Regions from separate parts of the Microbulbifer sp. GL-2 genome, predicted to be linked through region 3. Evidence: predicted binding sites of a transcription regulator. Region 3 holds the regulator's gene; each other region holds the start of a gene.

Region 1 (4,793 bases), 2.1 Mb from region 3:
TTCTTCAGCTCTGCATCTGAAGCGCCGCGCTCGACGCCCAGGACTTCGTAATAATCGCGTTTCGACATAAAACTATGTTCTCTGGTCCGGCATCAAGAACGGCCAAACTCTCTTTCTACTTCTCAGTCCCTAACCAAGCCCCGCAAATGACTACTGCGGAGCCCTGCCAAACCACTTAAGCGCAGCTCATATTGGCAGGTACCTGAAACAACACAGGGCGCAGGGCCTGTAAAGAAGGCGCCGCGCCCCTGAGGTTCCCCGGCAGCACTGTAAAAGCTACTGCCGGAAATGCAAGCGAACGCTTACTTACCTTCTTTTTTGTCGTCCTTTACTTCTTCGAACTCAGCATCTACCGCGTCGTCGCCAGCGGAGGACTGCTGCTCACCCTGTGCACCAGCGCTGGCACCTGCATCGGCAGCGCCTTCAGCGCCAGCGGCCTGAGCCTGCTCAGCGTACATTTTCTGTGCAACCGGACCAGAAGCTTCGGTCAGCTTAGTGGTAGCAGCTTCCATGGCAGCCTTCTCGTTGCCTTTCACTGCCTCTTCCGCTTCGGTGATCGCCGCTTCAATCGCAGACTTCTCTTCAGCGGTAGCTTTGTCACCAGCTTCTTCCAGGGTCTTCTTGGTGGCAGAGATCAGACCGTCGAGAGTGTTGCGGACCTGCACCAGCTCCTCGAACTGCTTGTCCGCTTCGGCATTGGCCTCCGCGTCCTGGACCATCTTATCGATCTCATCCTCGGACAGGCCGGAGGAAGCCTTGATTACGATGGACTGCTCTTTGCCAGTGGCCTTGTCCTTTGCGTGTACATGCAGGATACCGTTGGCATCGATATCGAAAGTCACTTCGATCTGCGGCACACCGCGAGGGGAAGGTGGGATGTCAGCCAGATCAAAACGACCCAGGGATTTGTTCTGGGAAGCCTGCTTGCGCTCACCCTGTACCACGTGGATGGTTACCGCGGTCTGGTTGTCTTCCGCAGTGGAAAACACCTGGGACTTCTTGGTAGGAATAGTGGTGTTTTTGTCGATCAGCGGAGTGGCAACACCACCCATGGTTTCGATACCCAGGGTCAGCGGGGTTACGTCCAGCAGCAATACGTCTTTTACATCACCAGACAGAACTGCGCCCTGAATGGCTGCGCCCATGGCAACGGCTTCGTCCGGGTTAACGTCTTTGCGCGGCTCTTTGCCGAAGAACTCAGTCACTTTCTGCTGAACCATTGGCATACGGGTCTGACCGCCTACCAGGATCACTTCGTCTACGCCGGAGGCGGACAGGTCGGCGTCCTGCAGGGCGATTTTTACCGGCTCCAGGGAGCGGTTAACCAGCTCTTCAACCAGGCTTTCCAGCTTGGCGCGAGTCATTTTTACTACCAAGTGCTTGGGACCGGTAGCGTCTGCAGTGATATATGGCAGGTTGACTTCGGTCTGCTGACTGGAGGACAGCTCGATCTTGGCTTTTTCTGCAGCTTCTTTCAGGCGCTGCATCGCCAGAGGATCACCTTTCAGGTCGATGCCCTGGTCTTTCTTGAATTCTTCTGCGAGGTAGTCGATCAGACGCATATCGAAGTCTTCACCACCGAGGAAGGTGTCACCATTGGTGGACAGTACTTCGAACTGCTTTTCACCGTCGACATCGGCAATTTCGATGATGGAAATATCGAAGGTACCACCACCCAGGTCGTATACCGCTACGGTGCGATCACCACCCTGTTTGTCCAGGCCATAGGCCAGGGCTGCGGCGGTCGGCTCGTTAATAATACGCTTAACGTCCAGGCCCGCGATGCGGCCGGCGTCTTTGGTCGCCTGGCGCTGGGAATCGTTAAAGTAGGCCGGTACGGTAATTACCGCAGCTTCCACTTTCTCACCGAGGAAATCTTCCGCGGTTTTTTTCATTTTCTTCAGGACTTCGGCAGAGATCTGCGGCGGAGCTTTTTTATCGCCTTTTACTTCTACCCAAGCGTCACCGTTGTCAGCTTCAGTAATGGTATATGGCACCATTTTGATATCTTTCTGAACAACGTCGTCTTTAAACTTGCGGCCGATAAGGCGTTTAACCGCAAACAGAGTGTTCTGGGGATTGGTCACCGCCTGACGCTTGGCGGACTGGCCCACCAGGATTTCGTTGTCGTCAGTGAAGGCAACAATAGAAGGCGTAGTGCGATCGCCCTCGGCGTTTTCGATTACACGCGCTTTGTCACCATCCAGTACCGCTACACAGCTGTTAGTGGTACCCAGGTCGATGCCGATAATTTTTCCCATCTGTAAATTCCTCGTTTGATGCGCGCTGCCAGCTCTGTTCTGTTTACAACGTGCGAATAATTCTTCTGATGTCAGCTATATTGGTGCCGGCCGATAAAATTCAAGGCCGCTTCACATATCCGCCTTATGGCGCTTTGCTGACCACCACCATGGCCGGGCGCACCAAGCGACCGTTGAGGCGATAACCTTTTTGAAATACGTCCAGAACCGTGTTCGGCTCCACCTCCCCGTTGGGCACCTGGGTCATGGCCTGGTGCAGTTCCGGGTCGAAGGGCTCGCCGGCCGGATCGACAACTTCCACTGAATTTTTCGTCAGGGTATCGACGAAAGACTTGTGGGTCAGCTCAATACCTTCCACCAGCGCTTTGTTGGATTCATCAGCGCTGTCAATGGTGGCGAGGGCGCGCTCCAGGTTGTCCACAACCGGCAACAAATCCTGCAACAACTTTTCCACTGCAAACTTGCGTGCGCGGTCGATATCCTGCTGGGCGCGGCGGCGGGCATTCTGCTCCTCCGCCTGAGCGCGCAGGGCGATATCCTTCTGCACCACCAGCTGCTCTTGCAGCTTGATAATTTCATCGTGCAGCGCATCGGCACTTTCCGCCTCTTCGTGCAGGGCATCCTCAGCCTGCTCGCGCTCGGCTGCGGAGGGGTCTTCTATCTCCGCGGAAACCGCCTCATCGGTAGCTGTTGTGTGCTCGTCAGCCAGCGCTTCCGGCTGCACTCCCTCTTTGGTCTGATCTTCTTCGCTGCGCTCTCTGGCCACTGCTTTCTCCGTCGCGTCGACTCTGTCAGTAATGAGTTGGGGCCCGTCCCGCGGGCTCTGCAGGCTATATGGGGCCATCCCCGCACAGTTCAAGTGGTTTTTAGCGCTAGCGCACAACGGCAGGGTAATGTGCGCTTGACGCTATAGCTAACCAGGTGCGAATACTGTATAAATAACCACTAATTGGGCTTCACACCCATCCATAAGAAAGGACACAGAAGCGATCTCTATATGTTGCTGCACCTGTCTATCAGCCAATTTACCCTGGTGGACCAACTGGAGTTGGAGTTCGGTCCCGGTACCAGCACCCTTACCGGCGAGACCGGCGCGGGAAAATCCATCACACTGGACGCATTGGGGCTCGCCCTCGGTGGGCGCGGCAATGCCGAGCTGGTGCGCGCCGGAGCCAATCGGGCAGATTTCAGCGCCACCTTTGATATCTCCGACCATCCGAGCGCCAGAGCCTGGCTGGAATCCCAGGAGCTGGATGCCGGACAGGAAGTCATCCTGCGCCGCACCATCGGTGTCGATGGTCGCTCACGGGCTTATATCAACGGCCAGCCGGTAACCCTACTGCAGCTTCGTGCCCTGGGTGAGCAACTGATAGATATCCACAGCCAGCACGAACATCAGTCCCTGCTGAAGAAAGAGACCCACCGGCGTCTGCTGGACGAATTCGCCCAGGCCCAAGAACTGGCCGCCGAAACCCGCAGCCGTTACAAAACCTGGCAGGACCAATACCGCCGTTATCGCACCCTGGCCGACAGCATCGAGGAGGCCGAAGCGCGACGTCACCTGCTGCAATACCAGCTCAAGGAGCTTGAACAGCTGGATTTGGACGAAGGTGAGATAGAGTCCCTGGAGAGCGAACAGCGCCAACTGGCCAACGCTGGCGATATCCTCAACGGCAGTTATCAACTGGCTGCATTGTTGTCCGGCGGCGAGGGCGATATCGCCGAGCAGCTGCACCGCGCCCTGCAACTCCTCTCAGCTATGCCCGAGCAAGCGCCGGCACTGGTGGAGGTGGCGCAAATGCTCGACAACGCACGTATCCAGGTAGATGAAGCGGCCGGTACCTTATCTCGCCACATCGACCGCTTTGAGATGGACCCCGAGCGACTGTCGGAAGTGGAGGAACGCCTCAGCGCTATTTACCAGACAGCGCGCAAGCACCGAGTGCAACCCAAAGAACTGCCGCCCCTGCAGCAACAGCTGCAGGAGGAGCTGGATGACATAGGTTCCGCGAGCGCCCTCGAGCGACTCGCTGCGGAATGTGAAAAGCTGGAGCAACAGTTCCGCAAGGCTGCCGGCAAGTTAAGTAAGCTGCGCACAGAGGCTGCCCTGGCCTTGGCAACTGCGGTGAATCAACAGCTGGCCGACCTGGCCATGCCTCACGCGCGGGTGGAATTGGCCCTGCAGACACTGGACAAGCCCTGCAGTCATGGCCTTGAAGAGGTGGAAATCCTCATTTCCACCAACCCCGGTCAACCTTCACGCTCCCTGGGCAAAATAGCCTCCGGTGGCGAACTGTCGCGGGTCAGCCTCGCTATCCAGGTGGTTACCGCCCAAACCTCCCGCACCCCCACCCTGGTTTTCGATGAGGTAGATGTAGGCATAGGCGGCGCCACCGGTGATGTTGTCGGGCGCCTGCTGCGCCAGTTGGGCGAGGCTCGCAATGGCCGCAGTGGCCAGGTGATTTGCGTTACCCACCTGGCACAGGTGGCCGCCCGGGCCCACCGCCAGTACCTGGTGGAAAAACACAGTGA
Region 2 (4,793 bases), 1.2 Mb from region 3:
GGTGTGTATCCGTTAAAAGTGTGTTTGGTCTCCCGCTGCGCTGCATCCAAAAAACGGCGGTTCCAGCGGGTGATGGAGGGAAGTATATATAGTTTTTGTTCTGTCGCACGGGGGAATACTGGAAAAATAGTGTTTTTCCACCATTTTTTAGCCTTTTTGTGACCCTGAAACCCCTCTCGGCAGGTCAAAAGGAGTGGGTAGCTTCTTCCCTCTGAGGGGCTCATGTATACTCTGTCCCCCTTTTTACAGCACCAGGTACTGAGTAATGCCGATCTATGAATACCAGTGCAATGCCTGCGGCCATGAAATGGAGGCCCTGCAGCGCATGAGCGACGACCCGCTTAAAGATTGTCCAGCCTGTGATCAGGCCGAGCTGCATAAGAAAATCTCCGCGGCTGGATTCCGCTTAAAGGGCGGCGGTTGGTATGAGACCGATTTCAAGACCGGTAACAAGAAAAACCTGGCCGGTGGCTCGGCCAATAGTGGTAATGCCAAAGGCGACAAGTCCGCTAAAGCGGCGGCGAAGACGGCCTAGACCCGCTGTGCGGGTCCGCCCGCGCGGTGTACCCTCTATTTAATCTTTCACCTACTGATAACGGGAATTTTCATCCATGCGCAGCGACTACTGTGGCGTCCTTCGTTCCGCGGACATAGACCGTGTAGTAACCCTCTGTGGCTGGGTCGATCGCCGCCGAGATCACGGCGGTGTGATCTTCATCGACCTGCGCGATCGCGAGGGCATTGTTCAGGTGGTATTTGACCCGGATGCCGCTGAGCATTTCGAAATGGCTGACCGCGTGCGCAGTGAATATGTGCTGAAGGTCACCGGTCGAGTACGCGCCCGTGCGCCTGAAGCTTTAAACCCGAATATGGATACCGGTGAAGTAGAGGTATACGGCACCGAGCTGGAAATTCTCAACGCGGCTGAAACCGTGCCCTTCCAGCTGGATGAACATACTGAGGTGGGCGAGGACGTGCGCCTCAAGTACCGTTATCTTGACCTGCGTCGCAAGGAGATGCAGAACAACCTTTATTTCCGCTCCAAGCTGACTACGGCAATTCGCAACTATCTGGATGAGCACGGTTTCCTCGACATTGAGACACCGATTCTGACTCGCGCTACCCCGGAGGGCGCGCGCGATTACCTGGTACCGAGTCGAACCCATGAGGGCAAGTTCTTCGCCCTGCCGCAATCCCCGCAGCTGTTCAAGCAGCTGTTAATGGTGTCCGGTTTCGACCGCTACTACCAGATAGCCAAGTGTTTCCGCGATGAAGATCTGCGCGCAGATCGCCAGCCGGAATTTACCCAGATCGATATCGAGACCTCCTTCCTTGACGAAGAAGAGATCATGGCGATCACCGAGGGTATGGTGCGCAAGCTGTTCAAAGAACTGAAGGGCGTTGAACTGGGAGAGTTCCCACGTATGACCCATTACCAGGCGATGCTGCGTTACGGCTCGGACAAGCCGGACCTGCGTATCCCGCTGGAAATGGTGGAAATCAAAGACCTGATGACCGAGGTGGACTTCAAGGTATTCTCCGGCCCGGCCAATGACCCCAAAGGGCGTGTCGCGGCGATCAAGGTGCCCGGCGGTTGTAAAAAGCTGACCCGTAAACAGCTGGATGACTATGGAAAGTTCGTTGGTATCTATGGCGCTAAAGGCCTGGCATATATCAAGGTCAATAATCGCTCTGATCTTGAGAATGGGCTTCAGTCACCGATCGTTAAATTCCTGCCATTGGAAACTCGCGCGGCGATTCTAGATCGACTGCAGGCGGAAGATGACGACGTCATCTTCTTCGGTTCCGATAATGCCAAAATTGTCTCTGAGGCCCTGGGCGCATTGCGCTGCAAATTGGGTGAAGACCTGGATCTCTACACTTCTGAGTGGGCGCCACTGTGGGTGGTTGCCTTCCCGATGTTTGAAGAGAATGACGACAGTAGTCTCACCGCCCTGCACCATCCTTTTACAGCACCTTCCTGTACACCGGAAGAGCTCGAGCAAAACCCGCTCGGCGCCCTGTCCCGTGCTTACGATATGGTACTGAATGGTACCGAGCTCGGTGGTGGCTCAGTGCGTATCCACGATCAGGAAATGCAGCAGGTGGTTTTCCGTACCCTCGGTATTGATGAAGAAGAGCAGCGCGAGAAATTTGGCTTCCTGTTGGATGCGCTGAAATACGGTGCCCCGCCCCACGGTGGCCTGGCGTTTGGTCTGGATCGCCTGGTGATGCTGATGACCGGTACCGATTCGATCCGTGATGTAATTGCCTTCCCCAAAACCCAGAGTGCAGCCTGTGTTATGACAGATGCGCCGGGGGAAGTTGACGCCAAGCAATTGCGTGAATTGAGCATTCGCCTGCGCCAGAAGGAAGAAAAAATCAGCTGATTTTTACCCGGAGGGCTATGCGAAGTGAGCCCATCAAACCGTGTTGATGGGTAACTCGCTTCGCATATTGCCCATCCCATACACTGACTGAAGAGAGATGGAAAATGGCCGGACACAGTAAATGGGCCAATATCAAGCACCGCAAAGCGGCCCAGGATGCCAAGCGGGGCAAGGTCTTCACCAAGATTATTCGCGAATTGACCGTTGCTGCGAAAGCGGGTCCGAACCCGGATGATAACCCGGGTTTACGCACCACTATCGACAAGGCTTTGGGCGCAAATATGAAGCGCGATACCATCGATAAGGCAATTGCTCGCGGCGCCGGAAATGCCGATGGAGACAACTACGAAGCGGTGGTTTACGAAGGTTACGGCGTTGGTGGTGTTGCGGTGCTGGTAGAGTGCCTGACCGACAATCGCAACCGTACCGTGGCTGAGGTTCGCCATGCTTTCTCCAAGCGCGGCGGCAATCTGGGTACTGATGGATCTGTGAGTTACCTGTTCTCGCGCAAGGGACAGATGTACTACGAAGTCGGCGTGGATGAAGATGCGCTTATGGATGCGGCCCTGGAAGCCGGAGCTGAAGATATTGAATCCAATGACGATGGCAGTGTTGAGGTAACGACTGAATTCCAGGATTACCTGACAGTGAAGGACGCATTGGTAGAGGCTGGGTTTACTCCGGATAGTGCCGAGATCGACATGATTCCTTCCACTACGGTTCCACTCGATAAAGAGGGTGCCGAGAAAGTGCTGGGCCTGATCGAGATGCTGGAAGATCTTGATGATGTGCAAAATGTTTACACCAACGCAGATATTCCCGCTGAGGTAATGGAAGAGCTGGGTTAACGCCTGTTCATCCCGGGGCAGGAGTTATCCTGCCCTGACACCTGCGGTTTTCGACCCACTCCCTCACCGCTCTCCCTTGACGCCCTCTTCCCACCTTGGGACACTCCGCCACTATATAAACATACAGATATTTTGGGGAGCCGCCTTTTGACCCGAATCCTGGGTATTGACCCCGGCTCGCGTAAAACGGGCTATGGAATTATCGATGTAGAGCGGGGCAAGGCCCGCTATGTGGCCAGTGGGGTGATTCGAATACCCGAGGGGCCACTGCCAGGGCGACTGAAGCTGATCTTTGATGCAATTAGCCAGATCGCCCAGCAATACCAACCCGCCCAAATGGCCATAGAGAGCGTATTTATGTCCAAAAGTGCTGGCTCTGCACTGAAGCTGGGGCAGGCTCGTGGTGCCGCTATCGTAGCCGGTGCTAACAGCGGCCTTGAAGTTGCCGAGTACGAGGCTCGTAAGGTCAAGCAGGCAGTGGTGGGTAACGGCGCTGCGGATAAATTACAGGTGCAGCACATGGTCAAGACTCTGCTATCGCTGCCGGCGACTCCTCAGGAGGATGCCGCCGATGCCCTTGCTGTGGCCCTTTGCCATATGCACACCGAGCAGACCCTGGTATTCACTGCTGGTGGTGCGCGCAGTCGTTTCCGCCGTGGCCGTCTCAGTGTGTGAGCGGCTGATAGGATTGGCCCGATAGCGGGCGCAGATATAACAGACCTGGAATAACACATGATTGGAAGACTGAGCGGCACTTTGGCCGCAGTGCAGCCACCTCTTTTACTGGTAGATGTGCAGGGGATTGGCTACGAAGTTCTCGCCCCTATGACCACTATTTTTGAACTGCCCGCCCTGGGGCAGCCGGTGCAGCTGCATACTCACCTGGCTGTTTCTGAAACGGCCCAGCAGTTATATGGCTTTATTCGCGATGCCGATCGCAAGCTGTTTCGCACTCTGATCAAGGTCAGTGGCGTAGGGCCCAAAATGGCCCTGGCTATTTTGTCCGGGCTTGATGGCGCGGCCCTGGCGCGCTGCGTAGCCGAGGATAATGTTGCAGCTTTGGTAAAAGTGCCCGGTGTGGGCAAGAAGACTGCCGAGCGCCTGATTGTGGAGCTGCGCGATAAGTTGACCCCGGATTTTGGTGATGCCAATGATATCCCTTTGATGGCTGCAGCTGTCGCCCCCAAGGTGAATCACTCTGGCGAGGCTGAAAGCGCCCTGGCGGCGCTGGGCTACAAGCCTACAGAAGCCAGTAAAATGGTTGCTCGCGCTAGCAAGGAGCAACCGGACGCTGACAGTGCCACTTTGATTCGCCTGGCCCTGAAGGGCATGGCGCCCGCGTAATTTGAGTGCGATGGAGTTGTAGCGATGATTGAAGCCGACCGTCTTGTGGCTCCGGAGCCCGTGGGGCCGACAGGACAGGAAGAGCAGTACGACCGCGCTGTGCGCCCCAAGACCCTTTCGGACTATGTGGGTCAGCCTGTGGTGCGCGAGCAGATGGAAATCTTTATCCAGGCGGCCAAATTGCGCAAAGAGGCCTTGGATCACACGCTGG
Region 3 (4,793 bases):
GCTTCAGTGTTAAAAAAACCATGACCCTAGCTCAGCGTCTGTATGAAGCGGGCCATATTACTTACATGCGTACCGACTCCACCAACCTCAGTAAAGAGGCGGTGGAATCGGCGCGTGAATATATTGGCGAAAATTACGGCGATAAATACTTGCCGGAAACGCCAAACAGCTACAGCAGTAAAGAGGGTGCGCAGGAGGCTCACGAAGCAATTCGCCCTTCGGATGTGCGTATTGCACCGAATATGCTATCCGGAGTAGAGAGGGACGCAGAGCGACTCTACAACCTAATCTGGCAGCAATTTGTGGCCTGCCAAATGACACCGGCTCAGTTCACCTCCACTTCAATTGTTGTGACTGCCGGTGAGTTTGAACTTCGTGCTCGAGGTCGAGTAATCCGCTTTGATGGTTTCCTCAAGGTGGCGCCTCCAACGGGCAAGAAAGATGAAGACCTGTTACTGCCCGACGTAAAAGTCGGAGATAAACTGGCTTTGGAGAAGCTGGATCCAAAACAGCACTTCACCAAGCCACCAGCACGTTTTAGTGAAGCGGCGCTGGTTAAAGAGCTGGAAAAGCGCGGTATTGGCCGCCCCTCCACTTATGCCTCGATTATTTCTACCATCCAGGACCGCGGATATGTGCGCCTGGAAAATCGTCGCTTCTATGCGGAAAAAATGGGTGACATTGTTACCGACCGCCTAAGCGAGAGCTTCAAGAATCTGATGGACTATGGCTTTACCGCAAACCTGGAGGAATCCCTGGACGCGGTGGCCGATGGTGACAAAGGCTGGAAGCAGCTGCTCGATGAGTTTTACCAGGACTTTTCCTCTCGCCTGGAAAAAGCGCAGTCCAGTGACGCCGGCATGCGTCGCAATACCCCGACGGATACAGATATTGAGTGTTCCAAGTGTGGACGCCATATGCAGATTCGCACCGGTTCCACCGGCGTGTTCCTAGGTTGCTCAGGTTATGCGCTGCCGCCAAAGGAACGCTGCACCAATACCATGAATTTGGTTTCCGGCGATGAAGCGGTCGATGCGGACAAGGACGAAGAGGCGGAATCCCGATTACTGCGTGAAAAGCGCCGCTGTGCCAAATGTGGTACGGCGATGGATAGCTATCTGGTTGATGAACACCGCAAACTTCATATCTGTGGCAACAATCCGGATTGCAGTGGATATGAAGTAGAGCAGGGCACTTTCAAAATCAAGGGCTATGACGGCCCGATTATTGAGTGTGACAAGTGCGGCAGTGATATGCAGCTCAAGTCTGGTCGCTTTGGGAAGTACTTTGGCTGTACCAATGAAGCCTGCAAAAATACTCGCAAGCTTTTAAAAAACGGCCAGCCTGCCCCGCCGAAGATGGACCCGGTACCAATGCCTGAATTGGCATGTTTGAAAGTGGAAGATCACTACATATTACGCGATGGAGCCTCGGGCCTGTTCCTGGCTGCTAGCCAGTTCCCCAAAAACCGCGAAACCCGTGCACCTCTTGTGAAGGAATTGCTCCCTCACAAGAGTGAGATCGACCCCAAATACAGCTTTCTGTTCTCGGCGCCGGTGGAGGATGACCAAGGAAGAGATACAGTAATTCGCTTTAGCCGAAAGACCCAGGAGCAATATGTCCAGTCCGAGGAGGAAGGCAAAGCTACCGGCTGGAAAGCGTTCTATCGTAGTGGCAGCTGGCAGGTTGAAACCAGCACCAGGGCTACCGCGGCAAAGCGTAAGCCCGTGGGCAAAAAAGTGGCTGCAAAGAAATAAATGAGTAACCCTCATACTGGCCAGGTAGTTTCGGCTCTACGCAAAACTCAGTTGTTACTGCAGTTTTCCAGTGAAACTCCTCTGCAAAGGGTTGCACTGGAAGAGGCGGCCGTTTTACAGCTCTGGAAAGCTTATAGGGCTTTCCTTGCTGAGCTTTCCCACCAGCTGCAGCTGGGTCTTGCGTCGGATTCCCTTCAGGTGATTGCCGATAGTCTTGAGAGTCAAGGTAGGGCCAGTATTGAGGTGAAAGAGCTGCAGCAGCTGAGTGAGGAGCCTTGTAGCTGGCTCAGTCAGTTACTACAGGCCTGGACCCAGCTTGTCTCAGCACCATCAAATACTGAGGTTAAGCACAATAGCCCCAACCTTATTCCTCTGCACAATCTCGCTGCTTCTGAGCTGGTAACTATTTCTGATGAAGTGCTTCTGCAATGGCATGCTTCCCTGAGTGAGTTGGTGCGTAGGCAGCGTGCCAATTTAGAAGAGTGCTAGTTGCAGGTACTGGTACCGGGGTGCCATATTTCACCGTTTGTAGGCCTCTGATACTTCCAGTTAGCCTGTGGTACACTGGGCGCAAACTGATGTGTGGTGAAGGAAAAGAGAATGTCCTCCGAAACTTTTGAAATTATTGAGTTGGCCAATGGCGATGTGGCATTGCGCCGCGCTGGTCACAAGGAGGACCCTCTGGTGAGTATTTCTTTCTCAGCCGAGAGTCTTCAGTTTCTGAGAAAACACAAAGTTGCCGTAGCGCGCGCAATGCTGGAAGCCGGTATTGAGGCAGTACAAAATCTGGATGATTTGGAGCCTGGCTACTTTGAGGAAGAGGATGAGTCAATGCCGGTTAATCATACGATCCACTGATCGAAGGGTTAACAAAGTGTGATCCAACAGCGGCCAATAGGCCGCTGTTGTTGTATTGGGGGCTGGGTGGGAGCTTTATGGAGTCTGGCGAATAACGCCCACTGCCAAACCTTCTATTACAAAGTTTTTGTCTCGCATGTCCACCTGGATAGTTTCAAAGTCTTCATTTTCTGGCAGCAGTTGCACAGTTGCCTGATTACCTTTGCGCCGGAAGCGCTTGACTGTTACCTCTTCGTCAATTCTCGCAACGACAATCTGGCCATTCCTGATTTGTTCGGTTTTCTGTACTGCCAGAAGGTCACCATCCAAAATTCCTGCATCGCGCATACTCATTCCGTGCACCCGAAGTAAGTAGTCTGCAGGGGGGTGGAAAAAGCTGGGAGGGAGGTCGCAATAGTCTTCAATATGCTCAGCAGCAAGAATAGGGTTGCCTGCAGCTACGCGTCCAACAATGGGTAAGCCCGATTGATGATCCGGAATACGTATGCCCCGCGACGCGCCGGCAACCATTTCAATGGCTCCTTTTCGCGCCAATGCTTTCAGGTGCTCTTCAGCGGCATTGGGCGAGCGGAAACCCAGCTCCTGGGCGATCTCTGCTCGGGTAGGGGGGTAGCCGGTATCATCGAGATAGGTTTTGATCAGCTCTAATACCTGAGCCTGGCGTGCGGTGAGATTGGTCATAGATTTACCTAGCTTTTCTGTATTTATATACAGTTGCTGGGATTATATACAGAATTTTGGTTCACGCAATCCTAACACCTGCCTCTTCATAAGCTGCTACATTGTTTATGAAAACAAGGAATGAAAGCGATCGTTGAAAGATCTGACAAAGAGGGAAAAAAATAATGTTGGATGTGAAAATGCCAGAGGCGTGGCGTGTCCTGCGGATACAGTCTGAGTTGGTTGATGGGATAGAACGTTTGGTCCCGCTCAGTGGAGCAGTGACCGTTTTTGGAGGGGCAAGATTTGAGGAGGGCAGCCCGGAGTATCAACAGGGGGTAAAACTGGGGGAGCTATTGGCTGCGGAGGGTATCCCGGTGATTACCGGCGGAGGACCGGGGCTGATGGAAGCTTGCAATCGTGGTGCTTTCGATCAACCTGGCACTTCAATTGGATTGAACATAGAGCTGCCATTTGAGCAGGCTGCGAATCCTTACCAGGATATCAGTTTAAATTTTCGTTACTTCTTTGTTCGTAAATTTATGTTCGTTAAGCATGCTGTAGGCTTTGTAGGGTTACCTGGGGGATATGGAACACTGGATGAGTTATTCGAGGCGTTAACACTGGTTCAAACACAAAAAGTGCGGCGTTTCCCAATTGTGCTGGTTGGTAAACGTTACTGGGCAGGGCTTTATGATTGGCTGGTAAACACAGTGCTTGAGCGCAACTGTATTGATGCCAGCGACCTGGATTTGTTCCATATAGTAGATACTGTCGAGGAGACAGCGGAGTTGATTATGAAATATATGCGCAACAAGGAATAATAAAAAATATTTATTTAATTGGTTGCAGGGTTTTTCTGCCTGTTGCTAGGGTGATATTGCCCATAAATCCATTCTGGACCATATGATGGTTTTTGAAATCGTTATAAATATCACTAAATGCCTGTTCCCGATTATCTCAGATTAACGGGATGCTTGTGCCTTAGTCAGGAGGCTGGCCTGTGCCAATTTTTGGCCCTCAATTGTCGAGACCTGCAAATTTAACCAATCTCCTGCTGCCCGCCCTGAAAAGTAAGCCTGGTGAAGTGGCACTTGTTTCCGGGAGTCAGGCCTGGACCTGGCGAGAGCTACAGGGGGATATCAATGCCCTTGCCTTGGGGTTGATCACAATGGGTTTAGGTAAGGGGGATAGGGTTGCATCCCTGATGCCCAACTGCGGCGAGATACTTATTTTTTATCTCGCATGTTTGAAGGTGGGGCTGGTGGTAGTCCCATTAAACTATAGATATACCACACCAGAGATTGACTATGCCCTTGAAAAAAGTGCAGCAGTATCACTGATTATAGGCGTTGAGCGAAGTGGAGATGTCCGGGCAAGCAGATTTATTGGTAAATTAAAAAAAGGCTATCTTTCTTTTGGTGGTACGCTCGGAAATGCCCCAAGTTTTGAAGGTTTGATTAACAATAAGGGGCAGTCTGCTAAATTTTCTACCTCTGCTGTTAATGACCCTGCATT

Evidence for each region. Region 3 encodes LexA, which represses DNA repair genes until DNA is damaged. Its sites were predicted from a motif close to ACTGTNTNTANANACAGT; they were not measured.
Region 1: recN (DNA repair protein RecN) is a predicted target of LexA. The motif match lies at 3,191-3,208, and genes of this name have one in related genera.
Region 2: ruvC (crossover junction endodeoxyribonuclease RuvC) is a predicted target of LexA. The motif match lies at 3,349-3,366, and genes of this name have one in related genera.

The regions. Positions count from the first base shown of each region.
Region 1 covers NZ_AP019807.1:2,340,407-2,345,199, reverse strand. The annotation lists gene dnaJ (molecular chaperone DnaJ) at 1-68, opposite strand, end outside; gene dnaK (molecular chaperone DnaK) at 303-2,261, opposite strand; gene grpE (nucleotide exchange factor GrpE) at 2,386-3,027, opposite strand; gene recN (DNA repair protein RecN) at 3,259-4,793, shown strand, end outside.
Region 2 covers NZ_AP019807.1:701,083-705,875, reverse strand. The annotation lists gene GL2_RS03170 (FmdB family zinc ribbon protein) at 266-535, shown strand; gene aspS (aspartate--tRNA ligase) at 612-2,390, shown strand; gene GL2_RS03160 (YebC/PmpR family DNA-binding transcriptional regulator) at 2,495-3,238, shown strand; gene ruvC (crossover junction endodeoxyribonuclease RuvC) at 3,386-3,913, shown strand; gene ruvA (Holliday junction branch migration protein RuvA) at 3,971-4,582, shown strand; gene ruvB (Holliday junction branch migration DNA helicase RuvB) at 4,607-4,793, shown strand, end outside.
Region 3 covers NZ_AP019807.1:4,464,160-4,468,952, reverse strand. The annotation lists gene topA (type I DNA topoisomerase) at 1-1,757, shown strand, start outside; gene GL2_RS19330 (DUF6586 family protein) at 1,758-2,246, shown strand; gene GL2_RS19325 (hypothetical protein) at 2,358-2,615, shown strand; gene lexA (transcriptional repressor LexA) at 2,691-3,296, opposite strand; gene GL2_RS19315 (TIGR00730 family Rossman fold protein) at 3,461-4,099, shown strand; gene GL2_RS19310 (class I adenylate-forming enzyme family protein) at 4,279-4,793, shown strand, end outside.